DNA from 3 places in the Streptomyces sp. NPDC056987 genome. Region 2 is predicted to be linked to each of the others. Evidence: riboswitches for the same ligand, from Rfam matches in the RefSeq annotation. Region 2 holds a riboswitch; each other region holds the start of a gene.
What was found. Region 2 has a riboswitch for S-adenosylmethionine ahead of ACFTZC_RS10195 (PotD/PotF family extracellular solute-binding protein). Riboswitches for the same ligand answer to the same signal wherever they lie in the genome.

Region 1 (5,344 bases), on a different contig from region 2:
CGATGGAAACACCATCGTTGGTGATCGTGGGGGCGCCCCACTTCTTCTCGAGGACGACGTTGCGGCCCTTGGGACCAAGGGTGACCTTGACGGCGTCGGCGAGCTGGTTCATCCCGCGCTCGAGACCGCGCCGTGCCTCCTCGTCGAACGCGATGATCTTGGCCATGTGAAGTGGTCCTCCCGGACGGATGGGGTCTCCCCTGCTCGAACGCAGTTGAGAGCTTGGGGAAGGATTGCTCCGGACCGCGCTGGCGCCCGCGACGGACGGCCTGAGAGCCGCTGGTTCCTTGCCCCAACGACTCTTCGGGCCTCACCGACCCGGTCCTTAAGTTGTCACTCTCACTCGCAGAGTGCTAACGCCAATAATTAGCACTCGACCCATGAGAGTGCAAGCGCCTACAGGGGTCGTCGAGGGGTGGCGGCCGGTCGGCGGGTGGGCGCAAGCGCCTGAGGACTTCGCCCCCGGAGCCGAGGGGACACGCGTGAGGGGCCCGTATCCCGGTGCGGGATGCGGGCCCCTCATGCGTGAGTGGGTGCAGAGTGCGTACTGACCGCGTACGTGAGTGCGTCGGTGGCCGATCGCGCCGGGATCAGACGGCGAGCTTGACCATGTCCGCCTGCGGACCCTTCTGGCCCTGCGAGATCTCGAACTCCACTCGCTGACCTTCTTCAAGGGTGCGGTAACCGTCCATCTGGATCGCGCTGTAGTGGACGAATACATCCGCACCACCGTCGACCGCGATGAAGCCGTAGCCCTTCTCCGCGTTGAACCACTTGACGGTGCCCTGAGCCATGCCAACTCCCCTATTACTGGCCCTTGGACGGGGCCACACTTCGCGCCGGAACGCGTCGACCGCGGCTGAATGTATCTGCCCAACTGCCCTCTGCAACAGGTCAATCGGACGAGAAATCTGGGCATGGCCGAACACGCATAGTGCTGAATCCACTGCGTTCCGGGGCAAGTCGGGCCGGGCAAAGGGTACGTACACCACATACGGCGCCAGGACTTTGCCCTCATGTTGTCGCGTTCTCGCTCGCGTTGGGAGCGGGCGACGGCGGGGCGTTCCCTTACTCTACCGTGCTCAACCATGTAGAACGGTCCCCTCCGCTTCTGTCGCGGAGAGGACCGTTTCCCTTACGGAGCGCGGCGGCGTCAGCCTCCGGCGACCGCCGGGATGATGGAGATGCCCGCGCCCGCCGGGGTGGCGGTCTCCAGGCCCTGCTCGAAGCGGACGTCGTCGTCGTTCACGTACACGTTCACGAAGCGGCGCAGCTTGCCGTCGTCGTCCAGGACGCGCGCGGCGATGCCCGGGTGGCTCGTCTCCAGGGACTGGATGACCTCGGAGAGGTTCGCCCCCTCCGCGGGGACTTCGGCCTGGCCGGCGGTGTAGGTGCGGAGGATGGTGGGGATACGGACCTTGACGCTCATGATGGGACCTTTCTGCGAAGTCGGAGTCGGAGTGGGTGATCGGCCTGACGGAGGATCACCCGGTTCGTCAGCGGGGTCAGCTTGGCGGCGTGATCAGCTCGCGGCAAGACCGGCTTCGCGGAACGCGTCGAGGCTCGGGCGGATCGTCGCCGTCGGACCCGTGGTCGGCGCCACGGCGTCCAGCGTCTTGAGCCCGTCACCGGTGTTGAGGACGACCGTGGTGAGGGCCGGGTCGAGGACGCCGGCCTCGATGAGCTTCTTCGTCACGCCGACGGTCACGCCGCCCGCGGTCTCGGCGAAGATGCCCTCGGTGCGCGCCAGCAGCTTGATCGCGTCGACGATCTGCCCGTCGTTCACGTCCTCCACCGCGCCGCCGGTGCGCCGGGCGATGTCCAGGACGTACGGGCCGTCCGCCGGGTTGCCGATCGCCAGGGACTTGGCGATGGTGTCCGGCTTCTGCGGCCGTACGACGTCGTGCCCGGCCTTGAAGGCGGTGGAGACCGGCGAGCAGCCCTCGGCCTGGGCGCCGAAGATCTTGTAGGGGCGGTCCTCGACGAGCCCCAGCCTGATCAGCTCCTGGAGTCCCTTGTCGATCTTCGTGAGCTGCGATCCGGAGGCGATCGGGATGACGATCTGGTCCGGCAGCCGCCAGCCGAGCTGCTCGCAGATCTCGTACGCGAGGGTCTTGGAGCCCTCTCCGTAGTACGGCCGCAGGTTGACGTTGACGAAGCCCCAGCCCTCGCCCAGCGGGTCCCCGATGAGCTCGGAACAGAAGCGGTTGACGTCGTCGTAGTTGCCCTTGATGCCGACCAGGTCGCCGCCGTACACCGCGGCCATGACGACCTTGCCCTGCTCCAGGTCGTGCGGGATGAAGACGCAGGAGCGGAAACCGGCGCGGGCCGCCGCGGCGCCGACGGCGCCCGCGAGGTTGCCGGTGGAGGAGCAGGAGAGGGTGGTGAAGCCGAAGGCGCGCGCGGCCTCGACGGCGATGGCGACGACGCGGTCCTTGAAGGAGTGCGTCGGGTTGCCGGAGTCGTCCTTGATGTGGAGCGAGCCGGTGATCCCCAGCTCACGGGCGAGGTTGTCGGCCTTGACCAGCTTCGTGAAGCCGGGGTTGATGTTGGGCTTCGAGGCGACGTCCGCGGGGACGGGCAGCAGCGGCGCGTACCGCCAGATGTTGTCCGGGCCCTCGGCGATGCGCTTCTTCAGCTCTTCGGGGTCCCCGCTCGGCAGGTCGTACGCGACTTCGAGCGGCCCGAAACAGCTCGCACAGGCGAAAATGGGGCCGAGGTCGAAACGCTCTCCGCATTCGCGGCACGAGAGCGCGGCGGCGGGTCCGAGGTCGACGGTCGCGTCGGTACCGCTCCGGACGGTCTGCACAGCCATGATGGCGAGGCCCTTTCTCCTCATCTTCCTCGCGACGTACTTCGCCACGAGACGGAATTGGCACCTTCCCCACCGTGACCTCATGGTCGGCGGGAGGGTTGCCGGGACTTCAACGGGCCGTTCCCTCAGTCCCTCTGGATGAGCGCTATGGCGCCGGAGCCTTGGTCCGGTGCGTTTGTTCACGTGCTGACCCCGGCATGCCGTGGTCATTCGCGTTGTTCAAGACTGTAACCGAAGGGGCGGAGGGTTGAGATAGTCGTCCGCACCGCGAGATGGATCACGTTGCGGCGTGTATGCCGGTGTGCGTGCCGACGTACGAGCCATGAGACATCACGTACCTGACAGAGAACGCGCGCAGGGAGTACCGAACGTGCTGGAAGAGGTGGAGCACTGGCTGACCAGGCGTTCCTGGTCGGCGGGGGACCGTACGCCCGACCGGCTCCTGGCGGCGAAGGCGGCGCGCGGCGCCACGGTGAGCGTGGTCCTGCCGGCGCTCGACGAGCAGGAGACGGTCGGCGCGATAGTCGCCGTCATCCGGCGCGAGCTGATGGAGCGGGTCCGGCTGGTCGACGAGCTGGTGGTGATCGACTCCGGCTCCGCCGACCGTACGGCCGAGGTCGCCGCGGCGGCGGGCGCGCGGGTCGTCCACCGGGACACGATCCTGCCGCGGCTGCCCGCGCTGCCCGGGAAGGGCGAGGTGCTGTGGCGGTCGCTGCTGGTGACGCGCGGTGACATCGTGTGCTTCGTCGACGCCGATCTGCGGGAGTTCTCGCCGGACTTCGTCTCGGGGATCGTGGGCCCGCTGCTCACCGAGCCCGAGGTGCAGTTCGTGAAGGCGATGTACGACCGCCCGCTGCGCCAGGGGCCGGCGCCGGAGTCCGGCCAGGGCGGGCGGGTGACCGAGCTGGTGGCGCGCCCGCTGCTCAACCTGCACTGGCCCCGGCTGGCGGGCTTCGTCCAGCCGCTGGGCGGGGAGTACGCGGCGCGCCGCTCGCTGCTGGAGCGGCTGCCGTTCCCGGTGGGGTACGGCGTGGAGCTGGGCCTGCTGGTGGACGCGCTGCACACGGTGGGGCTCGACGCGCTGGCCCAGGTGGACGTGGGGGTACGGCTCCACCGCCACCAGGACGACCGGGCGCTGGGGCGGATGGCCGCGGCGATCTACCGTACGGCGCAGCTGCGGCTCCAGCGGGGCCATCTCGTACGGCCGCTGCTGACGCAGTTCGAGCGGGGCGAGGACGGCTTCGTACCGCGGACACACGCGGTGGACACGGAGGAGCGCCCGCCGATGCGGGAGATCGCGGAGTACACGGCCGGACGCGCGGCGTAACATCAGATCATCGCACCATTTGTCTACATTGCCCCCTCATGAGACTGAATCACACGTTTTCAGGGGCTTCGGAACTGACCTGGGTGGTGCTGGCTCAGGTCGGCACCACGGCCGAGCGGCTGTGGCTGCTGGGCGGGATGGCGTTCGCGCTGACGGGCGCGGGGGTGGTCGCGCTGGCCGCCGCGCGCGGGAGGCGCGACTGAGAGCCCGCCGGGCCGGCCTCCGGGGGGGGGCACTCCGAGCGGGCCTCCGGGCGGCCTCCGGACGGGGGGAGGCTCCCGGGGCCGGGGACGTCACACGAGCCGTACGTTTGAGCGTTTCCGGGACGGGCTAGGTTTCGCGACATGGTTACCGAGCCGTCAGAAGCTTCCGGCACCCCCGCGCCCGCCCGTGTCCTCGTGGCCTCCAACCGGGGCCCCGTCTCGTACACGCGGCGCGACAACGGGACGCTGGAGGCCCGGCGCGGCGGCGGCGGGCTGGTGTCGGGGCTGTCGGCCATCGGCTCGGACGACGACGCCCTCTGGGTGTGCGCGGCGCTCGGCGAGGGCGACCGGGAGGCCGTACGGCGTACGGAGGGCCGCCTCGACCCGGCGGACACGGGCGGGCAGCGGGTACGGATGCTGGGCATCGAGCCCGAGGTGTACGCCGCCGCGTACAACGACGTCGCCAACTCCACGCTCTGGTTCGTCCACCACATGCTCTACCAGACCCCCCTGGAGCCGTCCTTCGGCCCGGAGTTCCGGGAGCGGTGGGCGGCGTACGAGACGTACAACCGCGCCTTCGCCGAGGCGCTGGCGCGGGAGGCGGCCGAGGGCGCGGCGGTCCTCGTGCAGGACTACCACCTGGCGCTGGTCCCGGGGATGCTCCGGGCGCTCCGCCCCGACCTCAGGATCGGGCACTTCTCGCACACGCCGTGGGCGCCGCCGGAGTACTTCCGGCTGCTGCCCGACGACATCGCGGAGCGGCTGCTGCTGGGCCTGCTCGGCGCCGACCGGCTGGGCTTCCTGACCCGGCGGTGGGCGGGGGCGTTCAAGGAGTGCGCCCGCGCCGTGCTGGCGGGTCGCGGGCTGACGGCTCACTGGCCCGAGGACGGCGCCGTGGACGGCGGGCCGCCGTACCTCACTCACCCGCGCGCCGGCGACGGCCCGGCGGACGGCCGGACCTACCTCGCGGTCCACGGCCTCGGCGCGGACGGCGACTTC
Region 2 (5,344 bases):
TGGAGGCGGCGCGCCTGCTCCTCGGTGAGGAAGAGCAGCCGGACCGGCCCCTCGGGCCCGCTCACGGTCACCGCCGCCTCCGTGCCCGGTGCGGTGACCTCCACGACCACCGCCGCGCCGTCCCGCCCGGCGGTCCGCGCGGGACCCGACACCACGGCCCCGGCGGGCAGCGGGAACTGCGGGGTGATCCCCGCCGTGGCGGCGAACACCGCGGTCGGCACCCCGTCGATCTCCAGCCGGGTCAGCGGCTGCGCGCTCACCCAGTCGAGCCGTACGCCGGGCCCCGCCTCGTACCCGAGGGGCCACACGAAGTGCGCGCCGCCGGGCACGGTCACCGGCGTGGCGGGCAACTGCCGGGCGCAGCCGTCGAGTTCGACCCGGAAGCGCACCTCGCGGTGGTCGGGGAGGGGCTCGTGGGGCTGGTGGTTGTTGACGAAGAGGAAGCCCTCCGTACCGCTGGAGCGCACCGCCCAGCGGAGCGTGGACCGGTCGTCGAGGCCGGCCGGTGTCACGTCGGGCAGCCGCAGCGGCATGTCCGCGAGCCGCGCCCCGGAGTCCTGGATCAGCAGGTGCTGCGCGCGCAGCGCGTGGAACGAGGGGCGCACCTGCCCGTACTCACCCAGCGGGGCCTGGAAGTCGTAGCTGACGGCCGGCAGGTCGTTGGGGTAACCGGTGGCGTGCGACTCCTGGTTGGGCAGCGCGAGATCCAGCCGCTGCGAACAGCCGTGGTACAGGTAGTACCCCTGCCAGACCGAGCCGCTGCCCAGCTTCGCCAGCGCGAGCGCGGAGATGTCCGCGGTCCGTACCAGGGGCCGCCGGTGGTACGCGACGGCCATGCCCGCGCCGAGTTCGCAGGTGATGTACGGGTAGCGGCCGTCGTCCGGCACCCCGTGGCCCGCCCGCACCGCGGGGCGCAGATCGGCGCCGATGTTCGGGTCGTCCCTGACCGGGGTGAAGACGTAGTGTCGGCGCATCTCCCGGGCCCACCCGCCGTGCGCCGGGAGCCAGAAGGCCTCCGGATAGCCGCCGTACACCGGCAGCAGGACGTCGCGCGGCAGATCGGCGGCGTCCCATCCGGTGGCGGTCCACAGCGGGGCGGCGATGCCCGCGGCCGCCGCGAGGCGGCGGAGCGTCGCGAGGTGGCCGGGCGCGTCGTACAGCTCGTTCTCGATCTGTACGGCGACGACGGGGCCGCCCTCGTCGTACGAGAGGCCGCGCAGCTCATGGCCGATCCGGGCGAAGTACCGCTCGACGAGGGCCAGATAGGCCGGGTCGTCGGTGCGCGGGGCGCAGCCGGTGCCGTCGAGCCAGTCGGGGAAGCCGCCGCCCCGGCACTCGCCGTGCGACCAGGGACCGACCCGTACGGCGACGGACAGCCCGAGTCCGGCGCAGAGCAGGACGAAGCGGCGCACATCGAGACCGCCGTCGAACCGGAAGGCGCCGCGGGTCTCCTCGTGCTGGTTCCAGAAGAGGTAGGTGGCCACGGTGTCGACCCCGCCCGCGCGGATCTTCAGCAGTTCCTCGCGCCACTCGGCGGCGGGGTAGCGGCTGAAGTGGAACTCCGCCATGACGGGCAGCCAGGGGACCCGGCCCCGCAGGATTCTGCGGCTGTCGGGGACCAGGGGAGCGGGGACGCCGTCCGGGCTGCCCATCCTCAGGTGCCCCGTCGGGCCGGGGAGCGGAGCGGTCAGGTCATGAGTGCGCAGCGACAACACGACGGGCGGCTCCTGCGTCGACGACGGCTCGGGAGATCGCTTCATCGTCGGCACGCTCCCGGACCGTGTCAAGAAGTATTCCTAATTAATGAATGGCCTGATGGTGGTGCCGGTGCCGACGCGGTGGCGCCCGGGTGGCGGTGACGCCCGGCCACGTGGGCAGATATTTATACAGCTTTGTCCTGAATCGTCCACCCTGTGATCGAGGTGTGATCATCATGTGATCCGCCTCATCTTCAGAAACCAGCCACAGAGTGTTACGTTTTTGGCCGTCACGAGTCCCAGCGACAAGCCCCGGCTTGCTGGGCGGCAACCCTCCTTCTGCGGTGGGGTGCCCCGGGTGATGACACGGCTCCACGCGCACACCGATGTGCCGGGAGCAAGCGCGGACCTGTCACCCAGGTCCAGTACCTGTGACGGGAGCACGAGATGACAGCGGACGTGATGCCTCAGGGCACGTCGTCATGGTGCCCCGCCCAGCGGCCCCCGCTCGACGAGCGGCCGGCGAACCATCACCCACGGGCCGGCGCGCCGTTCGCCGTCACCCCGCACCGAGGAGTCCTGCCCTCATGAGAGCTGCCCTGCCACGCCCACGCGGGCGACGCCCCCTGCTGGTCCTCGCCTCGGCCGCCACTGTCCTCGCCGCCGTCGCCGGCTGCGGGGTCGACACCGGCGGCTCCTCCGGCGGCTCCGGCGACGGAGGGTCCGGCTCCAAGGGGGAGCAGATCACCGTCACGGCCTTCGCGGGCCCCTGGGGCGAGCTGTTCAAGAAGTCCTTCGTCGCCCCGTTCGAGAAGGACACCGGCATCAAGGTGAACCTCGTCTACGGCGCCGACTCCGCCTGGCTCACCAAGCTCCGTGCCGCGGGCGGGAAGAACGCGCCGTTCGACGTCGTCGCCCTCACCCCCGGCTCCCTGCACCAGGCCGTCGGCGGTGGCCTCCTCCAGCCGCTGAAGACGGGCGACCTCAGCCACTGGAAGCAGCTCGACCCGGTGCTCACCCAGCAGTCCACGGTCGAGGGCGCCTCCTACGGCGTGCCGCTGACCACCGGCTCCAACGGGCTGCTGTACCGCACCGACAAGATCAAGCAGGCGCCCCGCGACTGGACCGACATCTTCGACAAGAAGTACTGCGGCCATGTCGCCCTGCCCCCGCTCACCTACAACGCGGGCCTGGAGTTCTTCTCCGCGCTGGTCTCCCAGGACGGCGGCAAGCTCTCCGACCCCGCCGATGTCGACAAGGCGTTCAAGAAGCTCGAAGGGCTCAAGGACTGCGTCTCGGCGTTCCCGGCGGACGCGGGCAGCGTCTCCACCGTCCTCCAGAACGGCGACGCCTGGATCGTGCCCTTCTGGGACGGCCGGGCCTTCGCCATGGCCAAGGAGGGGCAGCCGATCGGCTTCAGCTACCCCGCCTCCGGCGCCGTCGGCGCGCTGACCTCGTACTACGTCCCCGAGGGCAGCGCGCACACCGAGGCCGCCTACAAGTTCCTCGACTACCTCAGCGCCGCCCAGTACCAGAAGCCCTTCGCCGAGGGGACCTTCTACGGCGCGGGCAACGACACCATCGACTACAGCCCCGACTTCAAGGCGAAGGTCAAGTACGGCGAGGCCGTCTACAAGACGTTCACCTGGGTCGACTACAAGACGGCGACCCCCAAGCTGAATGAATGGCAGCAGCGGTGGAATCAGATCTTCAAGTGACCGGGCAGCGTGACGACGCCGGCGGCGGGACCGCCGCGCACATCGAGATCGAGGGCCTGGCCGCCGGGTACGAGGGGCAGCGCATCCTCGACGTCGGCCGGCTCTCCATCAGGCGCGGCGAGTTCCTCTCCGTCCTCGGCCCCAGCGGCTGCGGCAAGACGACTCTCCTCAACAGCCTGGCGGGGTTCGTCCGGCCCACCGCGGGCCGGATCACCCTGGACGGCACGGACCTCACCGACGTTCCCACGCACCGCAGGGGGCTCGGCCTGGTCTTCCAGAACTACGCGCTCTTCCCGCACATGACCGTCGCAGGCAACGTGGCGTACGGCCTGAAGGTGCGCCGCACCGAGCGCGCCGAGCGGGACGAACGCGTCGCCGAGGCGCTGCGCCTCGTCGGCCTGGAGGCGTACGCGGACCGCAGGCCGCGGCAGCTCTCCGGCGGCCAGCAGCAGCGGGTCGCCGTGGCCCGCGCGCTGGCCACCCGGCCCGCCGTGCTGCTGCTCGACGAGCCGCTGTCCAACCTCGACGCCAAACTGCGCCGCGAGATGCGGGTGGAGCTGCGGGAGCTCCAGCAGCGCCTCGGCATCACCATGGTCTTCGTCACGCACGACCAGGAAGAGGCGATGTCGCTCTCCGACCGGATCGCCGTGATGAACGGCGGCCGGGTCGAACAGCTCGGCACGCCCACCGAGGTGTACCGGACGCCCGCCACCCGCTTCGTCGCCGAGTTCATCGGCGCGGCCAACATCCTGGAGGGCACCGGAGCCCGCGACGGGACGCTCCACGTCGGCGGGGTACGGCTGCATTCCGGCCTCGCCACGCTGCCCGACGGGGACCCGGTCACGCTCGCCGTACGGCCGGAACGCGTCACCGTCACGGCCGCCGAGACGGAGGCCGAGGCGGCGGCCAAGAACGACGGCGGCGCGGACGCCGGAGCCGCGGCCGACACGGACGCCGGAGCCCCGACCGGAGCCGTCCGCGGCTCCGGGATCGTCGGCTACCGGGCGTTCACCGGCGAGGCGTGGCAGGCGCAGATCGTCGTCGCCGAGGGCGTCGCGGTCAACGCCAGAACCGCCGAGGAGCCCCCGGCCGTCGGCGCGCGGGTCACCTTCGGCTGGTCGGCCGCCGATGTCATCCTCCTCGGGCCCGGTCAGGGCGGCGGGGGAGTCGCCGAGGCCGGGGAAGCCCCCGCAGTCGGCGGCGCGGCCGGAGCGGGCGCCCGGGACGTCGCCACGAAGGAGGCGACGTCCGGATGAGCGCGCCCGCCGCCCGCGCGCCGCGCCGGCTGCGCGGGCTGCTGCCCGTCACGCCGGTCGTGGTCTTCCTGCTGGCCCTGTTCGTGATCCCGCTCGTGCGGGTCCTCGCGCTCAGCTTCCACCCGTCGGACGCCAACGGCTATCCGCTCGACGGCTACTCGTTCACGCAGTACCACAGGGTCTTCACCGAGGCGTTCTTCTCCGAGTCCCTGTGGCAGAGCCTGCTCACCTCGCTGCTGGTCACCGTCCTGTGCGTGCTGCTCGGGTTCCCCGCCGCGTACGCGCTGGCCCGCGCCCGCAAGGGAGTGGTGCGCACCCTGCTCTTCGTCGCGGTCGTCTCGCCGCTGCTCACCAGCGTCGTCGTCCGCAGTTACGGCTGGGTCGTGCTCTTCTCCGCCAACGGCGCGGTGAACCGGACCCTCATGGGCCTCGGCATCCTGGACCAGCCCGCGCCGCTGCTGACCAGCTACCTCGTGGTCGTCGTCTCCGTCACCCATGTCCTGCTGCCGTTCGCGATCCTGCCGCTGACGACCGCGCTGGGTGGCATCGACGACAACCTCTCGCGCGCCTCGCGGAGCCTGGGCGCCGGGCCCGTACGCACCTTCTGGAAGGTCACGGTGCCGCTCAGCCTGCCCGGCATCGCGGTGGGCGCCACCGTCGTCTTCCCGCTCGC
Region 3 (5,344 bases), on a different contig from region 2:
CGACCAGGCCGGCCGGCCGATAGAACGGTTCACCGGTTTCCATCGCGGCGACCGCAGCCGCCTGAACGTCGAGGTGTTCCACTCGGCGGATCGCTGACCCGGAGGCCGGGCGGACCGTGCCGTCGTCCGCCGCCCGGTCGTCGTCCGCCGCTCGCGACGGGAACAGAGGCGACGGGCCTCGTTCCCGTGGGGCGAGGCCAAGGGGGCGCGTTGACATTCCGAACGATCGCGCGGAGACTCCCTCACATGTATGAGGTCCCGCTGCTCACCCGCGAGCGCTGTGTCGACCTCGTCCGCGTGTCCAGCGCGCGGTGTTGACCCTCCGGTCCACCTCGCGCCACGCCACCTCACCCTCCGACGTCCGGGGCCGGCACGGCCGTGGAGCGGTGACCGGTTCGCGTTGCTGAGCGCCGCGCGCCGCGTACACCCCGGCCGACGAGGCCGCCACCGCCCCGCCCCTCCTCCGGCGTCCCGAGTCCCTCACCGGGCCGTGCCCGCAGCTCCGCGGTGCCGGCCGAGCAGAGATCGGAGTCATCATGAGCCCGGAATTCCTCTGGTACATCCCCAACACCGTCGAACCGGGCCACCGCGGCGACGACAGGGCGACCGGCTGGGGTTCCGTCGAGTACTCCTCCGACCTGGCCAGGACGGCGGAGGCGCACGGATGGGGCGGCGCGCTCCTGGGCACCGGGTGGGGGCGGCCGGACACCTTCACCCTGGCCACCGCGCTCGCCGCCAGGACCGAGACCTTCAAACCCCTGATCGCGGTCCGCCCCGGATACTGGCAGCCGGCCCACTTCGCCGCCGCGGCGGCCACACTCGACCAGCTCAGCCGCGGCCGGGTGCTGGTCAACATCGTCAGCGGGGTCGACCAGCCCGCCGCCTACGGTGACCCGCACAGTGACCCCGCGGGGCGGTACGCCCGCACCCGGGAGTTCCTCCATCTCGTACGGCGCCTGTGGACCGAGGAGGACGTGACGTTCGACGGTGCGTACTTCCGGGTCGGCCGGTCCACGGTCGCGCCCCGTCCGTACGCCACCGGCACCCGGGCCCATCCCACGCTCTACTTCGGCGGCGCCTCCGAGGCCGCCGAACGGGTGTCGGCGGCGGAGGCGGACGTGCAGCTCTTCTGGGGCGAACCACTCGACGGCGTCGCCGAACGCATCGCGAGGCTGAAGGCGTTGAGCGAGGAGGTGGGCCGCAGGCACCGGCCTCTCCAGTTCGGCCTGCGGATCACCACGGTGGTGCGCGACACCACGGAGGAGGCCTGGCGGGCCGCCGAGGAGAAGGTCGCGCGGACGGCCCGGAGCGCGGGGGAGACCGCCTGGACGGAGAACGGCAGGACCGCCGCGGGACAGCAGAGGCTTCTCGACCTCGCGGCACGGGGCGAGGTCCTCGACACCTGCCTGTACACCGCCCCCGGCACCGTCGGCGGCAAAGGAGCGGCGACCACCTGGCTGGTCGGCTCCGCCGCAGACGTGGCCACGGCGCTGGACAACTACCGCGCCCTGGGCGTCACCCACTTCGTCCTCTCCGACACCCCGTACCAGCAGGAGACCGCCCGGGTCGGCGACCAACTGCTGCCCAGGCTGCGCTGACCGCCGTGGACGGCACGACGGCCGGCGCGGCGCCGCGCCCGCCCTCACGCCGCGTCGGACACCGCCCCGGTCCTGTCCCGGAAGGCGGGATGAGCGCCGAGGCGGCGTACGTACGCCCCGAGCCGGGGGTACGAGCAGAGGGTGCCGGCCGGGCCGAGGTGGACGAGCGCCACCCACAGGTCCACGTCCGCGGCCGTGAGCGTGTCGCCCAACGCGTGGGTGCCCGAGGCGAGCCGACGGTCCAGCAGGCCGAGTGCCGCCGACCGTTCCGAGGGCGGTCCGGCCGGGGTGACGTCCCGGTCCAGCAGGTCGCGCAGCGCGTCGATCTCCGGGACGAGGGCCGGCGGGTTGAGAGCGCGGTGACGGGCTCCGTCGTCGCCGGGGAGCAGGCCCCCGAGGTCGCGGAGAATGGCCGGGGTCTCGTTGCTGACGATGCGTCCGCTCCAGCGGTCGCGCAGCGCGGGCACGGTCAGCGGCCCGTCGTAGTGGTGCACCGTGGCCTCGTACGCGCCGCGCAACGAGGCGAAGGCCTCGGGCGTCCCGGCGGGACGGGTCAGGAGCGTGGTGGCGACCGACCCGCCGAGGCCGAGCAGGTCGAGGGTGATCGAGACACGCAGCGAGCGGGGACACCCCGCGGAGAGGTAGAGATCGTAGCGGTGCGGTGCCGGGTAGAAGCCCCCGGCCAGGCCGACGCCGATCCGGCTGTGGAAACGGTACGGCCGGGGGGAGGCCGCGGCCACCCCGGGGCGAAGGGCCGGCGCGGGAAGTGCCGACGCGGAAGGAGCCGGGGGACGACCGCCGGACACGGCCGTGCCGGGGCTGCGCAAAGTTGTCTCGGGCATGACTCTCCCTTTGGGGAACGAGGAGGCCACCGCCGCCTGGTGGGCACCGGCGGCCGGATGCGGAGCGACTGCGCTTCTCGCACCGGTCCGGATCGCACGGACCGGCGGCGGATCAGTAAGCGCTGGAGACACGCAACAGGTCGATGTGCAGGCGCCTCGTCAAGCCGTTCCTCGGCATTGCCACCCGTCTCACCTCCGGGGCCCGCGAGACGCGGGACCGCGCTTGCCCCGCCGCGTCGGCGGAACCCGGTCGTCACCCGGAGCACCCCGTCGCGGTGGAAGGGTTGCCTGTCGGCGGGCCGGGGCCGATGACCACACGAGCGGGCGGAACCCGCGCCGTGGGCGCTGACAATCGTGACCGTCCACATCAGTCTCGGTGCCCTCGGTGACGGCGTCAAGGAAGCCGGGTGCGCGGTCTCACCTGATGGTCACCCGCGTTGACATTCTTTTCGGGAGGTGCCTACCGTGCGGCGCACAACGGGAGCCCCCAGGGCCGGAGAAGCGGTGGTGACAGCGATGTACGGAGCTGACAGGACGGCCGCACACCGGCACCCGCGCCGTGTCCCGCTCCGCGCGGACCGCTCCGTCGGCCTGTCGGGCGTCAACAGCGCGCTGTGTCCGGCCCGTTGTCCCGCCCTCCGCCACTGTCCCGCCCTCTGCCACGACTGACGGTTCTCCCCGTCCCCGACGACCACCGCTGCCGCGGACCGGGACGGAGAAGAAGCCGGACAGCGGAATGAAAGCCACAGCCGCGTTGTTGCGCCTGCTGACCGGTGAGCGGCGCACCGAGGAGTGAGCGGCGCGCCCCAGGACAGCCGCGAGCGTGAGGCCGGCCGGGCCTCCGGGGCCGCCGGGCCGGAAAGGTGGAGGTGAGGCACATGCGTCCCGTGTCCCGTCACCGCGCCGTGGACCCGGCCCCGCCCCGCCGTCTGCACCTGTACTCCCGGACGCACATCGACCTGCTCCGCGTGGCCGGCGCGCTCTGTCGCCCCTGACCTGTTGCCCTCGCAGCCGCACCCCTCGTACGGGGACCGGCTCCCCGTACGGCTGATCAGGAAGGCGTCTCCCGATGTCCTCGTCACCCTCGCCGCTGCACCTCGCCGTCGCCCTCGACGGCGCCGGCTGGCACCCGGCCGCCTGGCGCGAGCCGGTCTCCCGCCCCCGCGAACTGCTGGACCCCGCCTACTGGACCGACCTCGTCACCGAGGCCGAGCACGGCCTGCTCGACTTCGTGACCATCGAGGACGCCCTCGGCCTCCAGTCCTCGTCCCTCACCGAACCCGACGGCCGCACCGACCAGGTACGCGGCCGTCTGGACGCTGTCCTCATCGCCGCGCGGGTCGCCCCGCTGACCCGCCACATCGGTGTGGTGCCGACGGTCGTGGCCACCCACACCGAGCCGTTCCACATCTCCAAGGCGATCGCCACCCTCGACTACGTGAGCACCGGCCGCGCCGGCCTGCGCGTACAGATCTCGGCACGCCGGAACGAGGCCGCGCACTTCGGACGCCGTACGGTCCCGCCGCTCCACGGCGAGGAGTACGCCACGCCTGCCGGGCACGAAGCCCTGTCCGACGCCTTCGACGAGGCCGCCGACCACGTCGAGGTCGTGCGCCGGCTCTGGGACAGCTGGGAGGACGACGCGGAGATCCGGGACGCCGCCACCGGCCGCTTCATCGACCGCGACAAACTCCACTACATCGACTTCGAGGGCAGGCACTTCGCCGTCAAGGGCCCCTCGATCACCCCCCGCCCGCCCCAGGGTCAGCCGATCGTCAGCGCCCTCGCCCACGCCACCATCCCCTACCGGCTGGTGGCCCGGGCCACCGACATCGGCTACGTCACCCCGTACGACGCCGCTCAGGCCCGCGCCGTCGTCGAGGAGATCCGCGCCGAGCAGTCGGCGGCGGGCCGCGCCGGCGAACCCCTGCACGTCTTCGGCGACCTGCTGGTCTTCCTCGACGACGATCCCGCCGAGGCCGTGGCCCGCCGGGAGCGCCTGGACGCCCTCGCGGGACAGCCGTACACCGGCGACGCCCCGGTCTTCACCGGAACCCCCGCCGGGCTCGCCGATCTGCTCCAGGAACTGCAGTCGTCGGGGCTGTCCGGCTTCCGGCTGCGTCCCGCCGTCGCCGGGCACGACCTCCCGGCGATCACCCGGGGCCTGGTCCCCGAACTCCAGCGCCGGGGCGCCTTCCGCCGCGCGTACGAGGCCGGCACCCTGCGCGGGCTGCTCGGCCTCTCCCGCCCCGCCAACCGCTACGCCGCCGCCCCGGCCGTCTGAGCCCGAAGGAGCCTCCTACCGTGAGCCAACCGCTCAAGCAGATCCACCTCGCGGCCCACTTCCCCGGCGTCAACAACACCACCGTGTGGAGCGCCCCCGAGGCCGACAGCCATATCGAGTTCAGCTCCTTCGCGCACTTCGCGCGGACCGCCGAACGCGCCAAGTTCGACTTCCTGTTCCTCGCCGAGGGGCTTCGGCTGCGTGAACAGGGCGGAAAAATATACGACTTGGACGTCGTCGGCCGACCCGACACCTTCACCGTCCTCGCCGCGCTGGCCGCCGTCACCGAACACCTCGGCCTGACCGGCACCATCAACTCCACCTTCAACGAGCCCTACGAGGTGGCCCGCCAGTTCGCCAGCCTCGACCACCTCTCGGGCGGCCGGGCCGCCTGGAACGTGGTCACCTCCTGGGACGCGTTCACCGGAGAGAACTTCCGGCGCGGCGGCTTCCTCCCGCAGGAGGAGCGCTACGCGCGCGCCAAGGAGTTCCTGGCCACCGCGAACGAACTCTTCGACTCCTGGCACGGGGACGAGATCGTCGCCGACCGGGAGACCGGCACGTTCCTGCGGGACGCACGCGCCGGAGCCTTCGTGCACCGGGGCCGGCACTTCGACATC

Region 1: another riboswitch for S-adenosylmethionine. It lies ahead of thrC (threonine synthase); the one in region 2 lies ahead of ACFTZC_RS10195 (PotD/PotF family extracellular solute-binding protein).
Region 3: another riboswitch for S-adenosylmethionine. It lies ahead of ACFTZC_RS29460 (putative leader peptide); the one in region 2 lies ahead of ACFTZC_RS10195 (PotD/PotF family extracellular solute-binding protein).

What each region holds. Positions count from the first base shown of each region.
Region 1 covers NZ_JBHURV010000002.1:389,672-395,015, forward strand. The annotation lists gene groL (chaperonin GroEL) at 1-166, opposite strand, end outside; gene ACFTZC_RS04060 (cold-shock protein) at 591-794, opposite strand; gene ACFTZC_RS04065 (MoaD/ThiS family protein) at 1,154-1,429, opposite strand; gene thrC (threonine synthase) at 1,523-2,815, opposite strand; SAM riboswitch class I at 2,833-2,960, opposite strand; gene ACFTZC_RS04075 (glucosyl-3-phosphoglycerate synthase) at 3,186-4,142, shown strand; gene ACFTZC_RS04080 (hypothetical protein) at 4,181-4,345, shown strand; gene ACFTZC_RS04085 (trehalose-6-phosphate synthase) at 4,487-5,344, shown strand, end outside.
Region 2 covers NZ_JBHURV010000006.1:264,895-270,238, forward strand. The annotation lists gene ACFTZC_RS10190 (beta-galactosidase) at 1-1,760, opposite strand, end outside; SAM riboswitch class IV at 1,986-2,107, shown strand; gene ACFTZC_RS10195 (PotD/PotF family extracellular solute-binding protein) at 2,285-3,415, shown strand; gene ACFTZC_RS10200 (ABC transporter ATP-binding protein) at 3,412-4,671, shown strand; gene ACFTZC_RS10205 (ABC transporter permease) at 4,668-5,344, shown strand, end outside.
Region 3 covers NZ_JBHURV010000030.1:64,175-69,518, forward strand. The annotation lists gene ACFTZC_RS29445 (GntR family transcriptional regulator) at 1-97, shown strand, start outside; gene ACFTZC_RS29450 (LLM class flavin-dependent oxidoreductase) at 537-1,598, shown strand; gene ACFTZC_RS29455 (glutathione S-transferase C-terminal domain-containing protein) at 1,643-2,440, opposite strand; gene ACFTZC_RS29460 (putative leader peptide) at 2,553-2,618, opposite strand; SAM riboswitch class IV at 2,655-2,800, opposite strand; gene ACFTZC_RS29465 (putative leader peptide) at 3,319-3,435, shown strand; gene ACFTZC_RS29470 (LLM class flavin-dependent oxidoreductase) at 3,510-4,724, shown strand; gene ACFTZC_RS29475 (NtaA/DmoA family FMN-dependent monooxygenase) at 4,745-5,344, shown strand, end outside.